4 regions of the Bradyrhizobium sp. USDA 3315 genome follow, and region 1 is predicted to be linked to each of the others. Evidence: predicted binding sites of a transcription regulator. Region 1 holds the regulator's gene; each other region holds the start of a gene.
What was found. The regulator PhoB, encoded in region 1, activates phosphate uptake and scavenging genes when phosphate is short. The targets are predictions, from matches to a motif close to TGTCATNNANCTGTCAT.
Positions count from the first base shown of each region.

Region 2: the regulator PhoB is predicted to act here: its motif matches at 1,780-1,796, upstream of ACVIYL_RS09865 (alkaline phosphatase D family protein).
Region 3: the regulator PhoB is predicted to act here: its motif matches at 1,720-1,736, upstream of phnC (phosphonate ABC transporter ATP-binding protein).
Region 4: the regulator PhoB is predicted to act here: its motif matches at 1,647-1,663, upstream of phnF (phosphonate metabolism transcriptional regulator PhnF).

Region 1 is NZ_JBSRYP010000001.1:2,746,026-2,752,019, reverse strand. It holds gene argF (ornithine carbamoyltransferase) at 1-594, opposite strand, end outside; gene ACVIYL_RS12585 (acetylornithine transaminase) at 594-1,802, opposite strand; gene ACVIYL_RS12580 (GcrA family cell cycle regulator) at 2,291-2,803, shown strand; gene phoB (phosphate regulon transcriptional regulator PhoB) at 3,101-3,811, opposite strand; gene phoU (phosphate signaling complex protein PhoU) at 3,957-4,673, opposite strand; gene pstB (phosphate ABC transporter ATP-binding protein PstB) at 4,780-5,598, opposite strand; gene pstA (phosphate ABC transporter permease PstA) at 5,595-5,994, opposite strand, start outside.
Region 2 is NZ_JBSRYP010000001.1:2,128,439-2,134,432, reverse strand. It holds gene ACVIYL_RS09875 (4a-hydroxytetrahydrobiopterin dehydratase) at 1-67, opposite strand, end outside; gene ACVIYL_RS09870 (TAXI family TRAP transporter solute-binding subunit) at 280-1,683, shown strand; gene ACVIYL_RS09865 (alkaline phosphatase D family protein) at 1,860-3,422, shown strand; gene ACVIYL_RS09860 (N-acetylmuramoyl-L-alanine amidase family protein) at 3,966-4,727, shown strand; gene ACVIYL_RS09855 (hypothetical protein) at 4,750-5,871, opposite strand; gene ACVIYL_RS09850 (response regulator) at 5,963-5,994, opposite strand, start outside.
Region 3 is NZ_JBSRYP010000001.1:9,053,670-9,059,663, forward strand. It holds gene phnD (phosphonate ABC transporter substrate-binding protein) at 1-698, opposite strand, end outside; gene phnC (phosphonate ABC transporter ATP-binding protein) at 778-1,593, opposite strand; gene ACVIYL_RS42285 (transferase hexapeptide repeat family protein) at 1,806-2,471, shown strand; gene ACVIYL_RS42290 (alpha-D-ribose 1-methylphosphonate 5-triphosphate diphosphatase) at 2,468-3,640, shown strand; gene ACVIYL_RS42295 (DUF1045 domain-containing protein) at 3,650-4,348, shown strand; gene hemC (hydroxymethylbilane synthase) at 4,501-5,511, opposite strand; gene pncA (bifunctional nicotinamidase/pyrazinamidase) at 5,577-5,994, opposite strand, start outside.
Region 4 is NZ_JBSRYP010000001.1:9,046,364-9,052,357, reverse strand. It holds gene phnE (phosphonate ABC transporter, permease protein PhnE) at 1-737, shown strand, start outside; gene phnF (phosphonate metabolism transcriptional regulator PhnF) at 893-1,618, opposite strand; gene phnG (phosphonate C-P lyase system protein PhnG) at 1,734-2,195, shown strand; gene phnH (phosphonate C-P lyase system protein PhnH) at 2,200-2,808, shown strand; gene ACVIYL_RS42245 (carbon-phosphorus lyase complex subunit PhnI) at 2,812-3,915, shown strand; gene ACVIYL_RS42240 (alpha-D-ribose 1-methylphosphonate 5-phosphate C-P-lyase PhnJ) at 3,912-4,796, shown strand; gene phnK (phosphonate C-P lyase system protein PhnK) at 4,789-5,586, shown strand; gene phnL (phosphonate C-P lyase system protein PhnL) at 5,595-5,994, shown strand, end outside.

The DNA.
Region 1 (5,994 bases):
CCAGTCGCGCATCGGCTTTTTCGGCGAGAGCTCCGGCGGGGTCGCGACATTGAGCTGGAACTTGAATCGCTCTGCGGCATGCGCCCAGGAGGCCAGCACGTTGTTGTCGTCGCCGGTCCAGGCCACGGTCTTGCCCTCGATCGAGCCGCGGTTTTCCTCATAGGTCATGAGGTCGGCCATCACCTGGCAGGGATGCGAACGCCGGGTCAGGCCGTTGATGACGGGAACGGTGGCGTGCGCCGCGAGCTCGAGCAGCGCGTCATGGTTGAGGATGCGGATCATGATCGCATCGACATAGCGCGACAGCACGCGCGCGGTGTCGGCGATGGTCTCGCCGCGGCCGAGCTGCATCTCGGCGCCGGTCAGCATGATGGATTCACCGCCGAGCTGGCGCATGCCGACGTCGAACGACACCCTTGTGCGGGTCGACGGGCGCTCGAAGATCATCGCCAGCGTCTTGCCTTCGAGCGGCTTCCTGCCCTTCTCATGCGCCTTCAGCTTCGCCTTCATGGCGGCTCCGGCGGACAGCATGTTGCGCAGCTCGCCGAGCGGCAGCTCGTTGATATCGAGGAAGTGACGGACCGGCTTGCTCATTATCCAGCCGCCTTCTTCGGCTGCGCCGCCGACAGCACAGAGCAGGCGCGCTCGAGCGCGGTGATCGACTGGTCGATCTCGGGCTCGGTCACGATCAGCGGCGCCAGGAACCGCACCACATTGTCGCCGGCGCCGACAGTGAGCAGCTTCTCGCTGCGCAGCGCTGCGATCAGGTCGCCCGACGGCACCACCGCCTTGACGCCGATCAACAGGCCCTCGCCGCGCACCTCCGACAGCACGCCGGGATAACGGTCGACGACGGAAGCGAGCTTCTGCTTGAGCAGCAGCGACATCTTCTGCACATGCTCGAAGAAGCCGGGTTTCAGCATGACGTCGAGCACGGCATTGGCGGCGGCGACCGCGAGCGGATTGCCGCCGAAGGTCGAGCCGTGCGAGCCGGGCGCCATGCCGGCCGCAGCCTGCGCGGTCGCCAGCACCGCGCCGATCGGAAAACCGCCGCCGAGCGCCTTGGCCAGCGACATCACGTCCGGCGTGACGCCGGTGCGCTTGTAGGCGAACAGCTCGCCGGTGCGGCCCATGCCGGTCTGCACCTCGTCGAAGGCGAGCAGCAGGCCGTGCTCGTCACACAGCGCGCGCAGCGCCTTGAAGAACGCCTGCGGCGCCGAGCGCACGCCGCCCTCGCCCTGCACCGGCTCGATCAGGATGCCGGCGGTGTGCGGGCCGATCGCCTTCTTCACCGCCTCGATGTTGCCATGCGGCACCTGGTCGAAGCCGTCCATCGGCGGGCCGAAGCCCTCAAGATATTTCGCCGAGCCTGTCGCCGCCAGCGTGCCCAGCGTGCGGCCGTGGAAGGCGCCCTCGAAGGTGATGATGCGGTAGCGCTCGCCATGGCCCTTGGAGAAGTGATAGTGGCGGACCAGCTTGATCACGCCCTCCATCGCTTCCGCGCCGGAATTGCAGAAGAACACGAAGTCGGCAAAGCTCTGCTCGCACAGCCGCGCGGCAAGCGCCTCGCCGTCCGGGCTCTTGAACAGGTTCGACATGTGCCAGAGCTTGGTCGCCTGTTCCTGCAGCGCCTTGACCAGATGCGGATGCGCATGCCCGAGCGCGTTGACCGCGACGCCCGAGGTGAAATCGAGATAGCGGTCTCCGTTGGTTGCGATCAGCCAGGCGCCCTCACCGCGCTCGAAGCCGAGATCGACCCTGGCGAAGACGGGGAGCAGATGCGACGTGGCAGCGTTGGTCATGGCGTTCACTGACGGTTTTTAAGCCGACAATTGCCGCTGCGCCTTGACGCCAGCGCAGCAACGGCCAGCTTCGGAAAACAAAACGGCCGCCTTTGCGGGCGGCACGTGGCGGGCATTCTATGCTGCGGTCGGTAAGTGTCAATCGCTACGAAGTGGCCTTCCTGCAATGCGAAACGAGCGCAATCCGGAGCATTCCGGTGCGGTGGAAAAGCCTCATCGCGATGCTTAACTGTGTGGGAACATGTGGACGCACGACCGCGGACTCTTGCGCCAGAGTCACGCCATATTGTAGCGTTTGGCCTGTCGGGTACGACATCTCGTGCGGCGGTACTGGACCCTCTAAGTAGCCTTTGTGTCTCGCGTAAACGTTCGGGCGCAACACCGTGCCCGGCGAGGGCTAAGGGATTCTGGCCGCAGGGATATTTGTCCAGATTGGCTCGCAGCGCCGCTCCAATGATTGGCCGGCGCTACGCGAAGGGAAGAATGCGATGACTGTATTGACCTGGTCCGACGATCGCGTCGAGCAGCTGAAGAAACTCTGGGAGTCCGGCCTGTCGGCCAGCCAGATCGCGGCGGAACTTGGCAATGTGACGCGAAACGCCGTGATCGGCAAAGTGCATCGGCTCGGCCTTTCCGGCCGCGCCAAGGCACCCTCCACTGCCGCGCCGCGGCAGCGCAAGGCTCGCCCGGCCCAGCACATGATGCGGGTGGCGCGTCCGGTCTCGCGCGGCAACACCGCGCTGGCGCACGCCTTCGAGGTCGAGATGGAGCCCGATCCGATCTCCTACGACAATGTGGTGCCGATGAGCCAGCGGCTCTCGCTGCTCGAGCTCAACGAGGCCACCTGCCACTGGCCGGTCGGCGATCCCTCGAGCCCGGAATTCTTCTTCTGCGGCGGCAAGGCGCTCGCCGGCCTGCCCTATTGCGCGCATCACTCGCGCGTCGCCTACCAGCCCGCCGCCGATCGCCGCCGGCCGTCGGCGAAACCGCAGATCAAGTGAGCACTCGGGAAAACGACGGAAGACCTCAAAGACAAATCCCCGCGAAAGCGGGGATTTTTTTGTGTGACGCAGCCCGGATGGAGCCAACGGGGCGCTCGTTCGCGCGACCCGTCGGCTCCATCCGGGCTACCGCTACATCACCGGCGTCGTCCCGGCGCAGGCCGGGACCCATAACCACGAATGGGTGTTGTTAGAAAGCCGTCTGGCCGCGTGCCGATTGCGCTGGCCGCGGCGTATGGGTCCCCTGGCTTTCGCCGGGACGACGCCGTGTTGCGGTTTATGAGTGCCGCATGGCCGTTACGGCTGCGGCTCGGCCTTGGCAAAGCGGTCGTCGAGCGCGTAGCCGGCGCCGCGCACGGTGCGGATCGGATCCTGCTCGCGGCCCGGATTGAGCAGCTTGCGCAGGCGGCCGATATGCACGTCGACGGTGCGCTCATCGATGTAGATGTCGCGGCCCCAGACGCTGTCGAGCAATTGCTCGCGGCTGAACACGCGGCCGGGATGCTCGAGGAAGAATTCAAGCAGGCGATACTCGGTCGGCCCGAGATCGATCGGACGGCCCGAGCGCGCCACGCGGCGCTTCTCGCGGTCGAGCTCGATGTCGCCATAGGTCAACACGGTCGCAAGCCGCTCCGGGCTGGCTCGGCGCAAGAGGCCCTTCACCCGCGCCAGCAGCTCCGGCACCGAGAACGGCTTGACGATGTAATCGTCCGCGCCGGTGGCAAGCCCGCGCACGCGCTCGCTTTCCTCGCCGCGCGCGGTCAGCATGATGATCGGAAGCTGCTTGGTCTCGGGCCGCGCCCGCAGGCGGCGGCACAGTTCGATGCCGGACAGGCCCGGCAGCATCCAGTCCAGCACCACGAGGTCGGGAACGCGCTCCTTCAGCCTTGTATCCGCATCGTCGCCGCGCCCCACCGTCTCGACATCGTAGCCTTCCGCATCGAGATTGTAGCGCAACAGCGTCGTCAGCGCTTCCTCGTCTTCGACTACCAGAATGCGTGCGCTCATCGGTTTAAGTTCTTTCTCTGTAGTGATCCGTTGCCCAGACGCAAACCGAAACGCTTACTTCCTTGAGCATAGTCCCCGCGGAAACGATTTGTCGCGAGGATCGTCCAGTTTCGCTCTTGCCGGTTCCGTGCTTGCCGATCATGCCTCAGTTGCCCGGCACCGTGGTGGCAAAAGTGGTCATGTCGCCCTTCGGGCGCTTGTCGGTGATCTGCTGGCCCTCGATCATGTAGAACACGGTCTCGGCGATATTGGTGGCGTGATCGCCGATCCGCTCGATGTTCTTGGCGCAGAACATCAGATGGATGCAGAACGAGATGTTGCGCGGATCTTCCATCATGTAGGTGAGCAGTTCGCGGAACAGCGAGGTGCAGATCGCATCGACCTCCTCGTCGCCCTTCCAGACGTTCATCGCCGCCGGCAGGTCGTGCGCGGCATAGGCGTCGAGCACCGACTTGACCTGCGACAGCACGAGGTCGGTCATGTGCTCGAGGCCGCGGATCAACTTCAGCGGCTGGAAATCGCTCTCCAGCGCCGCGACGCGCTTGCCCATGTTCTTGGCGAGGTCGCCGATCCGCTCGAGATCGGTGGCGACGCGCATCGCGCTGACGATCTCACGCAGGTCGATCGCCATCGGCTGGCGGCGCGCGATCGTCAGCACCGCGCGCTCTTCGATGTTGCGCTGCAGATTGTCGATCTCGATGTCGGCGGCGACCACGCGCTTGCCGAGCGCGACGTCGCGACGGATCAGCGCGTCGACCGACTCGGTAATCATCCGTTCGACCAGGCCGCCCATCTCGGCGACCAGGCGGGTCAACTCCTGCAGGTCGCTGTCGAATGCCTTGGCGGTATGTTCAGAAGCCATCGCTTGTCTCCCTCAACCATGATCCCGGGGATCATGGCTTCGTGTCCTGAATTTTAGCATGACCTGATCGGAAAACCGGTTTCCACTTTTCCGGATCATGCGCCGGTCAACCGAACCGGCCGGTGATGTAGTCCTGGGTGCGCCGATCGCTCGGTGAGGTGAAGATCTTGTTGGTGTCGTCGAACTCGATCAGCTCGCCGAGATACATGAAGGCGGTCTTGTCGGAGACGCGCGCCGCCTGCTGCATGTTGTGGGTGACGATCGCGATCGTGTAGTCCTCGGAGAGCTCCTGGATCAGTTCCTCGACCTTGGCGGTCGAGATCGGGTCGAGCGCCGAGCACGGCTCGTCGAACAGGATCACCTCGGGACGCACCGCCACGGTGCGCGCGATGCACAGGCGCTGCTGCTGGCCGCCGGAGAGCGACAGGCCGGAGGCGTTCAGCTTGTCCTTGACCTCGTTCCACAGCGCGCCGCCGCGCAACGCCTTCTCGACCCGGTCGTCCATCTCGGACTTCGAGATCTTCTCGTAGAGGCGGATGCCGAAGGCGATGTTCTCGTAGATCGTCATCGGGAACGGCGTCGGCTTCTGGAACACCATGCCGACCCGCGCGCGCAGCAAGTTGAGGTCGAGCTTGGGGTCGAGAATGTTGGTCTGGTCCAGCATCAGCTGGCCGACCGCACGCTGGCCCGGATAGAGGTCGTACATCCGGTTGAAGATGCGCAGCAGGGTCGACTTGCCGCAGCCGGACGGGCCGATGAACGCCGTGACGCGGTTGGTGCCGAGCGTCAGGTTGATGTTCTTCAGCGCGTGGTGCTCGCCGTAGTAGAAGTTGAGGTTGCGCACCGTGACTTTCGGCGGCGCTTCCGGCAGCGGAACCTGCGGAATGTGGCCTGCGGCAGTCGTGGAGACGGAAAGCTCGGTCATTTTGCGGCCCTTTCGGCACCAAGGATACGCGCGCCGATATTCAACGCGAGCACGGTGAATGTGATGAGCAGCGCACCGCTCCACGCCAGCTCTTTCCAGTAGGCGTAGGGGCTCTGCACGAAGTTATTGATGGTCACCGGCAGGTTGGCCATCGTCTTGGTCAGATCCAGGCTGAAGAACTGGTTCGACAGCGCGGTGAACAGCAGCGGCGCGGTCTCGCCGGCGACGCGGGCGGTCGCCAGCAGCACGCCGGTGATCAGACCCGATCGCGCAGCACGATAAGCGATCCGCTTGATCACCAGCGAACGCGGCAGGCCGAGCGCGGAGGCGGCCTCGCGCAGCGGATTGGGCACCAAGAGCAGCATGTCCTCGGTGGTGCGCAGCACGACCGGGATC
Region 2 (5,994 bases), 620 kb from region 1:
CCTCCGACCAGCCGGCCAGTTCCCAAAGGGCGGCCTTCCTCGCCTCCGCTGACAGCCGTTCGACCATGGTAACCCTCCCGTTTGACGCCGACTTTAGCCTAACAACCGGCCTCCGGGATGGGATCCACGCCCAAATTAAGGCCGAAATCGCGTCCTATCGCCGCTGGTAACCATGACGGAGTTGTAACATCTGTCCATTCAGTAATTTGCTACACATAGAGGATGTATGCGCGTTGGTAGTTTTGCGAGATTGAGCCCCGACGATTGTTTGCGAGATCGATGACAGACGGCTCCGCCAGCATGTCGCCCAAGCCGCTGCGTTCGGCAAAGCGGCGGCTGATGTTCGTTTTGATCGCGGGCGCGCTGGCCATCATCGGCACGTTGCTGGCCGGCTATTATTTCGCCGTGCGTCCGGTGACGCTGCGGATCGCGGTCGGTCCTGCCAACAGCGATGACGTCAAGGTCGTGCAGGCGCTGGCGCAGGCCTTCAACAACCAGCAGAACACCCAGGTCAAGCTGAGGCCGGTGCAGACCGAGGGCGCCACCGCCAGCGCCCAGACGCTGGCCGACGGCAAGGCCGATCTCGCCATCATCCGCGGCGATCTCGAGGTGCCGAAGAATGCCCAGGCGGTCGCGACCCTGCGCAAGAATGTCGTGGTGATGTGGGTTCCGCCCGCCAAGGGCAAGGTTCGGAAATCCGCGCGGATCACCAAGATCGCGCAGCTTGCCGGCCGCAAGATCGGCGTCGTCGGCCGCACCCCGGCCAATGTCAATTTGCTGAAGCTGATCCTGACGCAATACGGCGTCGACCCGATGAAGGTCGAGATCGTTCAATTCCCGGCCAACGAGGCGGCGGAAGCGATCAAGAACCTCAAGGCCGACGCCTATCTCGCCGTCGGCCCGGCTAACAGCAAGATCACGATCGATGCGATCACGGCGTCGGTCCGCGACGGCGGTGAGCCCAGCTTCCTTGCGATCGACGCCTCCGAGGCGATCGCGCAGAACCATCCGGCCTATGAGGCCGCGGAAATCCCCGCCGGCTCTCTCGGCTCCGCCGACCGGCCCGACGACGAGGTGAAGACGATCAGCTTCTCGCACCACATCGTTGCGCGGAAGGGCCTGTCGGACTCGACGGTCGCGGCATTCACGCGGCAATTGTTCGCGATCCGGCAGTCGCTCAAGACCGATTTCCCGCTCGCCGCCAAGATCGAGACGCCGGACACCGACAAGGATGCCACCATTCCGGTGCATCCGGGCGCCGCCGCGTTTGTCGACGGCGAGGAAAAAACCTTCCTCGACCGCTACAGCGACTACATCTGGTGGAGTCTAATGGCGTTCTCGGCGATGGGCTCGGCCGGTGCGTGGTTCGCCGGCTATCTCAAGCAGGACGAGCGCAACACCAACACCTCGCAGCGCGAACGCCTGCTGGAGATGCTGAAGACCGCACGGCAAAGCGATTCGATCGAGGAACTCGACCAGATGCAGGCGGAGGCCGACGACATCCTGCGCCACACGCTGGACTGCTTCGAACACGGCGCCATCGAGGAAGGCACGCTGACCGCGTTCAACATCGCGCTCGAGCAGCTTCATAACGCCGTCGCCGACCGCAAGGCGCTGTTGTTCAGCATGCCGCAGAATTTGCAACGGGCTGCGACGCAGTTCAGGGCGGCGGGCACGGCGTAGAGGCGCCGCCAATCTTTATCCGCAAACTCCCCTTGCCCGCACGCGGGAGAGGGAGCCTGAGAGATGTGCTTCCCTTACGTCCCGCACTCCCGCCGCTGTAATCTCTCCGTCATGGAATTTTTCTAGGTCTTGGCGCGCCTGCGGCGCATTGTCGCTGTGACCTGAGGAGGCTCCCCATGACGATCCGGTTCTCGCGAAATCTCACCCGCCGACGCTTTCTCTCCACGGCGGCTGCGGCCGGCGCCGGCGTGATTGCGATGCCCTATCTGTCGCGCGCCGCCGACCGTCCCGTGATCACCCATGGCGTGCAGTCCGGCGATGTCGGCGTCGACGGCGGCGTGGTGTGGGCGCGTGCGGACCGGCCGTCGCAGATGATGGTCGAGGTCGCGACCACTGAATCGTTCAAGGACGCCCATACACTGCCGCCGATCACGGCGCTGCCCGAGAGCGATTTCACCGCCAAGATGCTGCTGGAGAACCTGCCCTCCGGCCAGGACATCTTCTATCGCGTCCGCTTCCGCGACCTCGCCCATATCGACATCGTCGGCGAGCCGGTGGTCGGACGCTTCCGGACCGCGCCGAGCGATCGCCGCGACGTCTCCTTCGTGTGGGGCGGCGACGTCGCCGGCCAGGGCTGGGGCATCAATCCCGACGACGGCGGCATGATCACCTTCGCCGCGATGAAGAAGCACGCTCCGGATTTCCTTCTGCACTCCGGCGACACGATCTACGCCGACGGCGTGATCCCCTCCGAGGTGAAGCTTCCCGACGGCAAGGTCTGGAAGAACGTCACGATCCCCGAGAAGGCCAAGGTCGCCGAGACGCTCGACGAATACCGGGCCGCCCACAAGTATAACTTCCTCGACAACAACGTCCGCGCCTTCAATGCCGAGGTGCCGATCTTCGTGCAGTGGGACGATCACGAGGTGACCAACAACTGGTCGCTGTCGAAACAGCTGCCGGCGGCCTACAAGGAGCGCGACATCAATGTGCTCGCGGCGCGCGCGGCAAAGGCCTTCCACGAGATGTATCCGATGCGCGAGAGCATCGTCGAGCCGGGGCGCGTCTATCGCACGCTGAGCTACGGTCCGCATCTCGACGTCTTCATGCTCGACGAGCGCAGCTATCGCGGCCCCAACGGCCCGAACCTGCAGGAGCAGTACGGCCCCGACGCCTATTTCATCGGCCCGGACCAGATGGCCTGGCTGAAGCGCGCGCTGCTCAACTCCCGCGCCACCTGGAAGGTGATCGCCTCCGACATGCCGCTCTCGCTGATCGTCTATGACGATGCCACCAACAAGAAGGGCTCGGAAGCCTTTGCGCAGGGCAATGGTCCGGCGCGCGGCCGCGAGCTCGAGATCGCCGATATCCTGCGCTTCATCAAGACTGCGGGAATCGTCAACACGGTGTGGCTGACCGCCGACGTGCATTACGCCGCCGCGCATTACTACAACCCGAACAAGGCCCAGTTCCAGGAGTTCGATCCGTTCTGGGAGTTCGTCTCCGGGCCGCTGCATGCCGGCACGTTCGGTCCGAACGAGCTCGACAACACCTTCGGCCCCGAGGTGAAGTTCATCAAGGCGCCGGGCGAGGCCAACCAGAACCTGCCGCCGTCGGCCGGCATGCAGTTCTTCGGCCACGTCAAGATTGACGGCAAGAGCGGACAGATGACGGTGAGCCTGCGCGACCGCGTCGACGCCGAGCTGTGGGCGATCACGCTCGATCCGAAGCCGGTCTAGTGTGCTGAATGCGAAGTTCGTGCGATTTCGCGGCAGCCACTTTCACGAACTTCGCATTCATAAAGCACACTAGAATCATAAGTTTGCTAGTGTCCTTATCGAATCCGAAGTTCGCTCCGAAGGTGCGGCAAATGATGCGAACTTCGGATTCGGGACACTAGTTCGGTCACAGCCACGGAACCGGACTCTTGGTCTTGACGGGCTTGCCGCCAAGCCGAGGCAACGCGATTGCCGGGGATGGACCTCCCCGGCATCTTCCGGTACCGATGTCAGAGCCGTTATGCTGGGGGCCCGGAGGGGCGGAGCATGAGGCGCTGCGAATTCTTTCGCGTGCTCGGTGGTCGCGTTGCGAGGTTTCGGCCTCGCCGCTTGTTGGTCGTCGCGATCGCAGTGTTCGCGCTGCTGCCGATCGAAGTCAGCGATGCCGGCTGGCTGCCCGATCTCTTCAGGAGCTCACCCAAGCATGCCAAGTCGCCGAAGCGCGCGAAGGCGACAAGGGCTGCCAAATTGGCAAGGCACCGCGCTCCGCCCAGGCACCGCGCCATGCGGCTGGCCGCCCTTGGGCCAGTCACCCTGCCGCTTTCGGCTCTCAAGCCGGCCGCTGCCAAATGCGATCCCGCGACGTTCCGGATCGTGCTGGATGTCGGACATACCGCGCAATCGGAAGGCGCGATCAGCGCGCGGAATGTCGCCGAGTTCACCTTCAACCTGCGCCTTGCGCGGCTGATCGAGGAGAGGTTGAAGGCCGAAGGCTTTACCGAAACCAGGCTGCTGCTGACCGAAGGCAAAGCGAGACCGAGCCTCTTCAAGCGGGTCGCCGCCGCCAACAATCTGCACGCGGATCTGCTGATGTCGATCCACCATGACTCCGTGCCCAACAAGATGCTCGAGGACTGGGAGTTCGAGGGCAAGAAAAGCCACTTCAGCGACCGCTTCAGCGGCTACTCCGTGTTCGTCTCCCGGGACAATCCGGACTTCAAGACCAGCCTCCGGTTCGCCGAACTCGTCGCCGGGGAAATGAAGGCCCAGGGCCTGCATTATGCCGAGCAATACAGCCAGGCCATCATGGGTCGTTACCAGCACCCGTTGCTGAACAAGGATACCGGCGTCTACAGCAATGATGAACTCATCGTGCTGAGAAAGACCGCGATGCCCGCGATCCTGCTGGAGGCTGGCTCGATCATCAACCGGGACGAGGAACGCGAGATGGACTCGCCCGAGCGCCAAAACCTCATCAGCAGCAGCGTCGCTTCCGCCGTGAAGGAATTCTGCGAGCCGCGATGGGCGCTGCTCGGTCCACCCTGACGGCCGAGCGATCAACTCCTCCTCAGCTCGGCTTGCCCGACTTGATCTCCTTGAACTTGGCGAGCGCCTGCTCGAACTTGGCGTTGAACAGCCACATCGCATCGAGGATCTCGCGGAAGGTCGCGGATGTTCTTGCCCGGTCGGCCCGGCCGAACGCGAAGACGCTGTTGTTGCGCAGATATCGCATGATCCTGGGATCGGAAATTCTGTAGCCGACGAGGTTGCCCGATTTGAGCGCTGCCCTGGTCGGCGTGGGAATGATCTGGATCAGCTCAAAGACCTTCATCTGATCGATCGGGTCCGGCAGCGCTTTCTGGATCGCCGCGACCTGCGGGAAAAGTTCGGCGTGTGCGTTCATGAGGCCGTCCCGCACGGCGGTCCAGTGATTGAACCTGTGGTCGAGGTTGCCGACTCGCGCCTCTTCCCGGTCGTCGCGACGGCTCAGCGCAGGATCGAGTGTCGCGATCGACCCCTTGATGGCGGCCCATTTCCTTCGGCCGTCGCGATCCTCGGACGGGCCGGTCTGCAGGCTTCCTTTATAGGTGTTCGATCGTGCATTGCCCGCATTCTGCTTGCCGTTCGTCTCGGCAAAGAAGAGGCCGAGGCTGATACGGCCCGCGACGGCGGCGTCGGCGGCGTCAAGACCCTTGGCGCGCGCGATCACCGTCGCCAGATCGACCACGTCCTTGAATGGCGTATTGGATGTTTGCGCACCGGCGGGCGGCGCCTCCATGACGTCGAAGAGCTTCCTGTACTCATCGAGCAGCGGCTCATTGTCGGCGTTGAAGTAGGCCGGGGGGATTCCGAATCTGTTGGGTCTGCCAATCCTGGACGGAAGCGCATCGGTGAGGTCCTTGTAGGCGCTCATCATCTCGACACGGGCCAGATAGATCGCCTGGCCCGGCAAGTCGGGCAGCGGCTGCTTCGAATCGATCTGCGCGCGGCGCTGGCGCAGGATCGACTCGAAGCCCTTCAGGGCTTTGTCGTAGGTCTCAAGCGCGGCCGATTGCTCGCTCGAGAGTGCGGCCGGCGTAGCGAGAGCTGGCGACACGAAGCGACCGACGACGGCCGAGCCGAACGGCGGCGCTAGCAGCAGCCCGAGAGCGAGCGCGGCTGCGGGCGCGGCAAATATCCTGATCACCATGACGCTTTCCCGAAGCGTTTGCGTCACCGAATCCGACAGGCTGGATGGTAGACGACGAACGCGCCGACGGCGAGGCCGAAGCCGGCATGCGTCAACGTCCGTTTCGCAGCGCCGCCTCCAGCG
Region 3 (5,994 bases), 6.3 Mb from region 1:
ATGATGCGGAAATCATCCTTCTTCATCGCCGAGCCGTCGGCATTCTTCAGCATGCCCTTGGTCAGCATCTGGGCGAGCGTGGAATCGTCCTCGTTGGTCCACTGGTTAGCGGCCACATCAACGGTTCCCTGCGACAGCGCCAGGACGGCGTTCTCGTGGCTGCCGGTGAACACGACCTTGCCGAAAAAGCCTTCGGCGTTCGCGATGCCCATCTTGTTCAGTTCGAAGCGCGGCACGTTGTTGCCGGACGTCGAGTTCGGATCGACCAGGCCGAGATTCTTGCCCTTCAGGTCCTCGACGGTCTTGTACGGGCTCGACGCCTTGACGAAGAACACCGAGTAATAGCCGGTCGAACCGTCGGCGTTCATATCGTTGGCGAACGCGTCGGTCTTGACGCCGGTCAAGCGCGCGCGAGAGAACGAGGCCGAGCCGTAGCTGGCGATCTGGATGTTGCCGGCGCGCTGGCCTTCGATGACGGCCGCGTAGTCGTTGGCGATGCGCAGTGTGACCTTCACGCCGAGTTCCTTCGACAGATACGCCACGAACGGCGTCCAGCGCTCGGTGACGCCGGAGGCGTTCTCGGCCGGCACCACCGCGAAGGTGAGCTCCGGATACTTTGCCTTCCAGTCCTGCGCGGAGGCCGAACCGGCAAATGCCAGCGCGGCGGCGCCAGCCAGAATGATGCGACGAGTGAACATGACTACCCCTCTTTTGTTGTAGTTGCACCTGTTGGCCGGGCAAAATGCCCGGCCTCCCAGATTGAAAAATGCGCGACGCTCAGGCCGCGGCTGCGGTGCCGAGTGCCGGCGCAGTTGCACCGTCGGGCGCGGGCAGCGGTGCTGCGCCGATGACGTCATTGGCCTCGAGGTCATAGAGCTCGCGGGCGATATGGTCGGTGAGCGCCGCGGGGGCGCCATCGAACACCACGCGACCTGCGGCCATGCCGACCAGGCGGTCGCAATAGGTCCGCGCCAGGTCGAGCGAGTGCAGATTGCAAAGCACCGTGATGCCGAAATGCTTGTTGATGCGCAGCAGCGCGTCCATCACGATCTTGGTGTTGCGCGGATCGAGCGAGGCGATCGGCTCGTCGGCGAGAATGATGTCGGGCTCCTGCACCAGCGCGCGGGCGATCGCGACGCGTTGCTGCTGGCCGCCGGAGAGCTGGTCGGCGCGCTGCGCCGCCAGCTGGGCGATGTCGAATTGCTCGAGCGCCGACAGTGCGAGCGCCCTGTCCTGCTCCGGCCAGACCTGCGCCAGCGAGCGCCATGACGGAATCTGGGCCAGTCGGCCCATCAGCACGTTGGTCAGCACATCAAGGCGGCCGACCAGATTGAACTGCTGGAAGATCATCGCCGAGCGCGCGCGCCACCGCCGCAGTTCCTTGCCGCGCAACGCGGTGACGTCGGTGCCCTCGAACAGGATACGGCCGGAGGTCGGATCGGCGAGACGGTTGATCATCCGCAGCAGCGTCGACTTGCCGGCGCCGGAGCGGCCGATCACGCCGACAAAGCTGCCCGGCGCGATCGAAAAGGACGCGTTGTCGACTGCGGCTTTCGTGCCGAAACGGCACGTCAAACCTTCCACCACCAGCATGTAATGCTCCAACCGCGCCTCGTTGGGCCATCGCTATCCCCGGCGTTTTACAGTTATGTGACGACAGCGCTGCGGTGCGGCGATCGTCCACACCCCTCCCTTGTCGCTCCCTTGCCGTCATCGCAACGTCATGATGTTGTCATCAAGCATCCCGATGACGAGCGCGCATCCCCCCGGAAGCCCAAGATTCTTGAAGATTTGCGGAGGCCCTGATGGCCGGAAAAACACTCTCGGTTGTGCCGACCGTCGACCCGACCGCGTCGGTCCGTGAGAGCAAGCTCGGCAAATATACCGAGGTCGGCGCGCGCACGATCCTGCTTGAAGTCAGCATGGATGACTATTCCTACGTCGTGAACGACAGCCAGATCACCTACACCTCGATCGGCAAGTTCTGCTCGATCGCGGCGATGACCCGCATCAACCCCGGCAACCACCCGATGCATCGCGCGACTCAAGCGCATTTCACCTACCGCGCCAGCGCGTATTTCCCCGGAGAGAGCGACGACACCGACTTCTTCAACTGGCGACGTGCGCATCACGTGCATATCGGCCATGACGTCTGGATCGGGCACGGTGCGATCCTGTTACCAGGACGGAACATCGGAACCGGCGCTGTCGTCGCTGCCGGCGCGATCGTGACCAAGGACGTTCCCGCATACACCATAGTTGCCGGTAATCCGGCGCGGCCCGTGAAGCGGCGCTTCTCCGAGACGATCGCCGACCGCCTCGCCGCGCTCGCATGGTGGGACTGGGATCACGAGACGCTCCGCCGCGTCCTGCCCGACTTTCGCAAGCTCGCGGTCGAGGAATTCCTCGACAAGTACGAGGCCGTGGCCGTATCCCAATCACAGAACAAACAACGGAGCGCCGCATCGTGACGGACATTTTCATCGAGGGCGGGCGCACGCTGGTTGACGGCGCCTTGGTCGAGACCTCGCTGCGGACCGCTGGTCGCGACATCGGCGCGCTCGACGCCGAGCAGGGTCGCGCCGCGCTTCACATCGATGCCAGTGGCCTCCTGGTGCTGCCCGGCATCATCGACCTGCATGGCGATGCGTTCGAGCGGCAGATGATGCCGCGCCCCGGCGTCGACTTCCCGACCGACGTGGCGCTTGTTGACAGCGACCGGCAGGCGATCGCCAACGGCATCACCACCGTGTTTCACGGCACGACCTGGTCGTGGGAGCCCGGCCTGCGCAGCGCGGAGAATGCGCGCAAGCTGCTCGATGCGATCGAGGCGCTGCGGCCGCAGCTCGCCGCCGACACCCGCTTCCATCTGCGCCACGAGACCCACAATCTCGAGGCCGAGGCCGAGATCATTCAATGGCTCAGTGAAGGCCGCATCGACCTGTTCGCCTTCAACGACCACAGCAACGTCAAGCCGAAGAAGCGCAACCAGCTGGCCGAGCGCACCGGGCTCTCCGTCGAGGCCGTCAACGACATGCTCGACCGGGTCGTGGCGCGCCGCCCCGAGGTGCCCGCCTCGATCGCGCGACTGGCCGCCGCCGCGCGCGGGGCCGATATCCGCATGCTCTCGCATGACGACAACAGCCCGGCGATGCGCCAGGAGTTTCGCGCGCTGGGCGCTGTGATCGCCGAATTCCCTGTCAACGAGGAGACCGCGCGCGACGCCGCGGCGGCGGGCGATTTCATCGTGTTCGGCGCGCCCAATGTGGTGCGCGGCGGCAGCCATACCGGCTGGACCAAGGCATCCGACATGATCGCACAGGGCCTCTGCTCGGTGCTGGCGTCGGACTATTACTATCCGGCGCAGCTGCTCGCGGCGTTCCGCCTCGCCGACGACGGCATCCTGCCGCTCGCCAGGGCCTGGGACCTGATCTCGTCGGCGCCGGCCCGCGCGGCCGGGGTCGCCGATCGCGGCGTGCTCGCCGCGGGCCGCCGTGCCGACATCATCGTCGTCGACGACAAGGTGCCGCTGCGGCCGCGCATCGTCGCCGTGATAGCGGCCGGACGGCTGGTGCACCTGGCGGACGCGAGCTGCCTCGTTCATTCGCGCGCACCGCGCAAGACGGTTGCGGCGGCGTAGCCCAGTCCTATGACCAGCACTCCGCGCTACGCGATCTATTATGCGCCGTCGCCCGACAGCGCCCTGCACCGCTTCGGTTCGACGCTGCTCGGCTACGATGCGGTGTCGGGCGACGACCTGCCGTTTCCCGATGGCGTCGCGTCCGACTGGCGCGAGGTGACCGAAGATCCACGCAAGTATGGATTCCACGCCACGCTGAAAGCGCCCACCGCGCTCGCCGACGGTCGGAGCGAGGCCGAGCTTCTCGATGCCTGTGCCGCCTTCGCCGGCCGCGCGCGGCGCATTCCGGTGATCGAACCGGTGGTCGATGCAATCAGCGGCTTCATCGCGGTGATCCCGGCCAGCCGCTCGGATGATCTGCAGCAGCTTGCCGCCGATAGCGTCACCGAATTCGACGCGTTCCGCGCGCCGCTGACGCCGGAAGATCGCGCGCGCCGCAGGCCAGAGAAACTCACCGCGCGGCAGTGCGACTATCTTGACCGCTGGGGCTATCCCTACGTCATGGAGGAGTTCCGCTTCCACATGACGCTGACAGGGCGGCTGAGCGACGAGCGGCGCGGCCCGATCGTGGCGCAGCTGCGCTCACGGTTCGCGGCGGTCGACCTCGCGCGGCTCGCAATCGACCGCATCGCGCTGTTCAAGCAGACCGACAGCGCATCGCGCTTCCGCATCATCGGCAGCTGGCCGTTGCGGGCTGATCGGGATTAGGCCTCACACACCGGTGTCGTCCCGGCGAAAGCCGGGACCCATAACCACCGTCGGTAGTTGTTCAAGCGAGCTGCGGTCCCAGCATCGTCCCACAACCAACATTCGTGGTTATGGGTCCCGGCTTTCGCCGGGACGACGTGGGATGGATATCGCTATTCGTCGATCCGGGTGCGAGCGATGATCTCGGCGGCGCCCTTTTCCAACAGCTCCATGCCCACGGCGCGGCCGAGTTCGCGCGGCCGATTCGCGGGCCCGCGCCGCGTCACCTCGATGAAGCCGGCGCCGGCCTCGTCGAGCACGGAGGCGCGCAGCGTCATCTCGCTGCCCGCGAGCGTGGCGTGGCCGGCGATCGGTGAATTGCAATGACCGTTGAGCACCCACAGCACCTCGCGCTCGGCCTCGGCGGCGAGCCGCGACTGCACGTTGTCGATCCCGGCAAGCCGCGCACGCGTCGCCCAGTCGGTCTCGACGCATTCCACCGCGACGATGCCCTGGCCGACCGCCGGCAGCATCTCGCCGACCGAGAAATCATGCGCGATGCGTGCGGTCATGCCGATGCGCTCCAGGCCCGAGCGCGCCATCACCAGCGCATCCGCCGGCCCCACCTCGCCGCCGCCGGGCAGCCGCTGCTTGTCGCCGCGATCGAGCTTGGCCACCCGCGTGTCGGCGGCGCCGCGATAATGGATCACGGTCGCTTCCGGAAACAGGCGGCGCAGATAGGCGGCGCGGCGCACGGCGTTGGTGCCGATCATGAAGCCCCTGCCGCGCGCGGCGCGGAGGGTGTCGAGCGACAGGCCGGGACGCAGCACGAGGCTGTCATTGGCGGCATCGCGCGCCAGCATCGCGGCGATGACGAGACCCGGCGTCTCCTCGTTGCCCGGCACGTCCTTCAGCGAATGCATCGCCGCCTGCAACGTGCCGGCACGCATGGCTTCGCGGATCTCGGCGACGAAGGCGCCGCCCTTGCCGCCATGGCGCAACAGCTTGCTGGTCTGGTCCTGGTCGCCGCGGGTCTCGAACTTGACGATGTCGACGGCAAGGTCCGGCGCCGAAGCGCGCAGCAGGCGCGCGACCTCATCCGTCTGCGCGAGCGCCATCGCGCTCTTGCGCGTCCCAATCCGCAAAACCTGTCCCGACACGAAAGCTCCGCTGCGCGTGATCATCAACGGCTGGGGATTAGAACAAAAAGCCAGTCAAAACAACGGTTTTTGCCTCTCTTTGGCGATGCTCAGACGAGCACCTCGACAAGCTCCACCCCGGCCGCGCGCATCGCCGCGGTGGCGACGGCAAGCGAACCGCCGAGATCGATGGCGCGGCAGCCCGCCAGCGCCACCGTGGTCTCGAAACCGAGCCGGCGCGCATCGAGCGCCGAATACTGCACGCAATAGTCCGTGGCGAGCCCCGCCATCACGACGCGCTTGAGGCCGCGCTCGCGCAGATAGCCGGCGAGCCCGGTCGGCGTCTTGCGGTCGTTCTCGAAGAACGCCGAATAGGAATCGATCGCAGCCCGGAACCCCTTGCGGATCACGAGCTCGGCCCGCTCGGTGGCGAGGTCGGGATGGAACGCGGCGCCCACGCTGCCCTGGACGCAATGATCCGGCCACAGCGTCTGCGGCCCATACGGCATGGCGATCTCGGAGAACGGC
Region 4 (5,994 bases), 6.3 Mb from region 1:
TCGCGATCTTCGTGTTCGGACTGGTCGATCTCGATTTCTCGCCGTCCAGGCTGATCGCGGGCCTCGGCCAGCTCGGCTGGATCACCATGCTGATGCTCCCGCCGAATCCGGGCTCGTCGTTCCCGCTCTACATGCAGGCGCTCGGCGAGACGCTGTCGATCGCGGTGCTCGGCACCACGCTTGCCGCGGTTTTGGCGCTGCCGGTCAGCCTGCTGGCGGCACGCAACATCATCCCCTCGAACCTGATCCGCTTTCCGGTGCGCCGCTTCCTGGACTCGATCCGCGGCGTCGATACGCTGATCTGGGCGCTGGTCTGGATCAACGTCGTCGGCCTCGGCCCGTTCGCCGGCGTGCTCGCGATCATGGTGTCGGACTTCGGCGCGTTCGGAAAGCTGTTCTCGGAGGCGATCGAGGCGGCGGATCGCAAGCAGGTCGAGGGCATCCGCGCCTCCGGCGGCAACGCGCTGCATGAAATCCGCTTCGGCCTGCTGCCGCAGGTGCTGCCCGTGATCGCCGGGCAGGTGCTCTACTTCATCGAGTCGAACACCCGTTCGGCCACCATCATCGGCATCGTCGGCGCCGGCGGCATCGGCCTGCAGCTTGCAGAGCAGATCCGCGTGCTGGAGTGGCAGAAGGTGTCGTTCCTGATCCTGATGATCCTGATCGCGGTCGCCGCGATCGACTTCATCTCGAGCAAGCTGCGCTTTGCCATCATCGGCCAGCGCGCCGTGGTGTAGAAAGTTACCTCGCCCCGCGCTTGCGGGGAGAGGTCGGATTGCGCAGCAATCCGGGTGAGGGGTGTTTCCCCGCACTCATATTTATCCGCTTTGTGGAGGCGGCCCCTCACCCCGACCCTCTCCCCGCAAGAGCGGGGCGAGAGAGCAGAGAAAGATCAGCCGTTCTCGACCAGAAACTCCACGCGCTCGGCGGCGAAGCGCGAGCGCTTGGCCACCAGCGGCTGGTCCAGCATGTCGACGTCGGTGGCGTCGACCACCAGCACCGGCCGTCCCAGCGGCAGGTCGAGCCGCGCGGCGTCGGTCGCATCGACGATCGCCGCGGTGATCCGGGTCGAGGCGCGGTGGTAGTCCTTGACGCCGTAATGCCCGAGCAGCTTCGTCATCGAGCGAACGTCGGCGAACACGCTGCCGGCATCGGGAAACCGCTCGGCCGACAGCCAGGTGGTGGAAACGCAGATCGGCGTCCGGTCGGCGAGCCGCACCGCTTCGATCCGGATCAGCGGCGCACCGATCTTCAGGCCGAGCTCGCGCGCGATCTCGCGGTTGGCGACATCGCTGCTCGCATCGATCAACTGGCCGCGCGGCTCGTGGCCGCCGGCGCCGACGATCTCGGAAAACCGCGTGCGTGAGCGCAAGGGATAGGCGAGGCGCTGGGCTTCGACATAGGTGCCGCTGCCGCGCTCGGCGCGCACCAGGCCGCGCTCGGCCAATGCGGCGAGCGCCCGCCGCACGGTGTGCCGGTTGACCCGGTACGTCTCGGCGATCTCCATCTCGCCGGGCAGCTTTTCGCCGGCGGCGAAGCGGCCGTCAGCGATGCCGCGCTCGATGCCGTCGGCGACCTGCCGCCACAAGGCGACGCCGGAACTTTCCTGCATGCTCATGGCGCGGTGATACCAGAAATCTTTGGTTTGTCACGAAACAGTCATGGCGCTCCGCTATCAAGTTGTCTAGTATCATAGACAACTTGATGCAAGCAAGGTTGCCAAAGGTTTGCCCATGAGTTCGACCGGACCAAACAGCAAACAGGCCCAGCGCAAAGCCGCGATGACGGTGCTGGCGCACGCCGCCGCTGCTGATATCGCCGGCAGGCTGGCGGCGGTCGCGGTGCCTGCGCATGAGAACCTGCGTGAGCCGGAAAATGGCCTTGTGATGCTGCGCGGGCGGATCGGCGGCGACGGTGCGCCGTTCAATCTCGGCGAGGCGACGGTGTCGCGAGCGGCGGTGCGGCTTGCGACCGGCGAGGTCGGCTTCGGCTACACGCTCGGCCGCGACGCGCGGAAGGCGCAGATGATCGCGCTGTGCGACGCCATGGTGCAGTCGGCGGAGTTGTCCGGCGAGGTGGAGGCCAAGGTGATCGCACCGCTGCGCGTCGCCATGAACGCCGAACGCGGCCGCAAGGCAGCGGAAACCGCGGCGACGCGGGTCGATTTCTACACGATGGTGCGCGGTGAGGGATGATGCAATGACGACGATTGCCGAAATGCCCGCGGGCTTTGCCGACAAGGTGCTGTCGGCGCAATCGACTTTCCGTTCCGTGATGGATGCGATGGCGCGCCCGGGCAGCGTGCAGCGCGTCGCCGCGAGCGTGGGAACGCCCGCCGGCATGATGCGCGGCGCGGCCGCGATCGCGCTGACGCTGTTCGATCACGACACGCCGATCTGGCTCGATGCTGCGATGTCGGCGACGCCGGACGTCGCCCGCTGGCTGAAGTTTCACGCCAGCGCGCCGGTGGTTACCGATTCATCGATCGCGAGCTTCGCTTTGATCGGCGATGCCGCGAGCCTGCCGGCGCTCGATCGCTTCGCATTCGGCAGCAGCGAATATCCTGACCGGTCGACCACACTGATCCTGCAGGTCGACAGCCTGTCGCAGGGGCCGGCCTTCGAGCTGAAAGGGCCCGGCATCGACGGCAGCGCCGTGCTGCAGGCGATGCTCAAGCCGCGCGACCTGTTCCAGCGGCTTTCGATCAACGAAGCCCTGTTCCCGCGCGGCATCGATGTCGTGCTGGTCCATGACGATGCCATTGTGGCGATCCCGCGCACCACGCGGCTGATCGCAAGCGGAGTGTAAGCGATGTATGTAGCCGTCAAGGGAGGCGAGCGCGCCATCGAGAACGCCCATCGTCTGCTCGCGCATGAGCGGCGCGGCGACCGCGAGGTACCCGAGGTGACGCTGGCACAGATCTCCGAGCAGCTCGCGCTCGGCGTCGACCGCGTGATGACCGAAGGTTCGCTCTACGACCGCGAGCTCGCGGCGCTCGCGATCAAGCAGGCGCGCGGCGACATGATCGAGGCGATCTTCCTGGTCCGTGCGTTCCGCGCCACGCTGCCGCGCTTTGGCGCCACCGAGCCGGTCAACACCGGCGAGATGCAGGTGCGGCGGCGGATCTCCTCGACCTTCAAGGACGTTCCGGGCGGCCAGATCCTGGGGCCGACCTTCGACTACACCCATCGCCTGCTCGATCCGCAGCTCGCGGAAGGCTTTGTGCCGGAGCAGCCGGCAGCCGCGGACGCCTCGCAGGCCGCCACGCCGCGGGTGACCGACATTCTCGGCCGCGATGGTCTGATCGAATCCTCGCCGCAGGCAGATAGCGACACGCCGGTCGGCGACCTCACGCGTGAGCCGCTGAGCTTTCCGGCCGACCGCGATTTGCGGCTGCAGAATCTGGCGCGCGGCGATGAGGGCTTCCTGCTCGCGCTCGGCTATTCGACGCAGCGCGGCTACGGCCGCAACCACCCGTTCGCCGGCGAGATCCGCTTCGGCGAGGTCGAGGTCGAGTTCTTCGCCGAGGACGCGGGCTTTGCCGTGCCGCTCGGCTCGATCGAATTGACCGAGTGCCAGATGGTCAACCAGTTCAAGGGCTCGACGACCGAGGCGCCGTGCTTCACCCGCGGCTATGGCCTCGCCTTCGGGCAGAGCGAGCGCAAGACCATGTCGATGGCGCTGGTCGATCGCGCGCTGCGTGCGCGTGAGCTCGGCGAGGAGGCGGCGGCGCCGGCGCAGGACGAGGAGTTCGTGATGTCGCACTCCGACAATGTCCAGTCGACCGGCTTCGTCGAGCACCTCAAGCTGCCGCACTATGTCGACTTCCAGTCCGAGCTCGGCCTGTTGCGCAAGCTGCGGCAGGAGTTCGCGGAAGCCAACGAAGCGGTGGAAATGCAGGAGGCCGCGGAATGAACGCGCCGACGTACAATTTCGCCTATCTCGACGAGCAGACCAAGCGCATGATCCGCCGCGCGATCCTCAAGGCGATCGCGATCCCCGGCTATCAGGTGCCGTTTGCGAGCCGCGAGATGCCGATGCCCTATGGCTGGGGCACCGGGGGCGTGCAGGTGACGGCCGCGATCCTCGGTCCCGACGACGTGCTGAAGGTGATCGACCAGGGCTCGGACGACACCACCAACGCGATCTCGATCCGCAAGTTCTTCGGCAAGACCGCGGGTGTCGCGACCACGACCTCGACCACCGACGCGACCGTGATCCAGACCCGGCACCGCATTCCAGAGGCGTCGCTGCATGCCGGGCAGGTGCTGGTCTATCAGGTGCCGATCCCCGAACCGCTGCGCTTCCTCGAGCCGCGCGAGACCGAGACGCGGCGCATGCACGCGCTCGCCGAATACGGGCTGATGCACGTCAAGCTCTACGAGGACATCGCGCGCTTCGGCCATATCGCCACCGCCTACGCCTATCCGGTGAAGGTCAACGCGCGCTACGTGATGGACCCGTCGCCGACGCCGAAATTCGACAATCCGAAGATGGACAATTGCGCGGCGCTGCAGCTGTTCGGCGCCGGCCGCGAGAAGCGCATCTACGCGATCCCGCCCTACACCACCGTGGTGTCGCTGGACTTCGAGGATCACCCGTTCACGCGCTACCGCTTCAACGCGCCCTGCGCGCTGTGCGGCGCCGACAATTCCTATCTCGACGAGATCGTCACCGACGACAAGGGCGGGCGGATGTTCGTCTGCTCCGACACGGACTTCTGCGAGCAGCGCCAGGCCGCCGGCCATCACGGCACCGAGAGCGCAGCGCCGCACAAGGAGAAGGCGCATGTCTGAGCTCTCGAGCCTCGACAACGACGAGCCGTTGCTGGTGGCCGAGGGGCTTGCCAAGAATTACGGCCGGCTTGCCGCCTGCCGCGACGTCTCGTTCGCGCTCTATCCCGGCGAGGTGCTGGCGATCGTCGGCGAGTCCGGCTCGGGCAAGTCGACGCTGCTGCAGCTGCTCTCGGCGCAGCTCGCGCCGAGCGCGGGCCGGGTGTGCTACCGGATGCGCGACGGCGTGCTGCGCGATCTCGCTGAACTCGGCGAGGCCGAGCGGCGCTTCCTGTTTCGCACCGACTGGGGCTTCGTGCACCAGGACCCGGCGCAGGGGCTGCGCATGGGCGTCTCGGCCGGCGCCAATGTCGGCGAGCGGCTGATGGCGGTCGGCTGGAATCATTACGGCCGCATCCGTGACACCGCGTCGACCTGGCTGGAGCGGGTCGAGATCGATACCGGCCGCATCGACGATGCGCCAAAGACCTATTCCGGCGGCATGCGGCAGCGGCTGCAGATCGCCCGCAACCTCGTCACCGAGCCGCGGCTGGTGTTCATGGACGAGCCGACCGGCGGCCTCGACGTCTCGGTGCAGGCCCGCCTGCTCGACCTGATGCGCAACCTCGTCAGCGAGCTCGGGCTTGCCGCGATCGTCGTGACCCACGATCTGGCGGTGGCGCGGTTGCTTTCGCATCGCGTGATGGTGATGAAGGGCGGCCGCGTCATCGAGACCGGCCTCACCGACCAGGTGCTCGACGATCCGCGTGAGCCCTATACGCAGCTGCTCGTTTCCTCGATTCTTCCGCCATGAGCGTGCCAATGACCGCGATGATCGAACTTGCCAACGCCGAGAAGACCTTCACCATGCATCTGCAGGGCGGCGTCGAACTGCCCGTGGTGCGCGGCGTCTCGTTCCACGCCGACCCGGGTGAGTGCGTGGTGCTGTCGGGCCCGTCGGGCGCCGGCAAATCCTCCATCCTGAAGATGATCTTCGGCAACTATCGCTGCGACAGCGGCCGGATCGGCATCCGCCATCACGGCAAGGTTGTCGACCTTGCCACCGCCGAGCCGCGCCAGGTGCTGAGCATCCGCCGCTCGACCATCGGCTATGTCAGCCAGTTCCTGCGCGCCGTGCCGCGGGTGGCGACGATCGACGTCGTCGCCGAGCCTTTGATCGTCAACGGCGTGGCGCGCGAGGAGGCCCGCGCGCGCGCCGGCC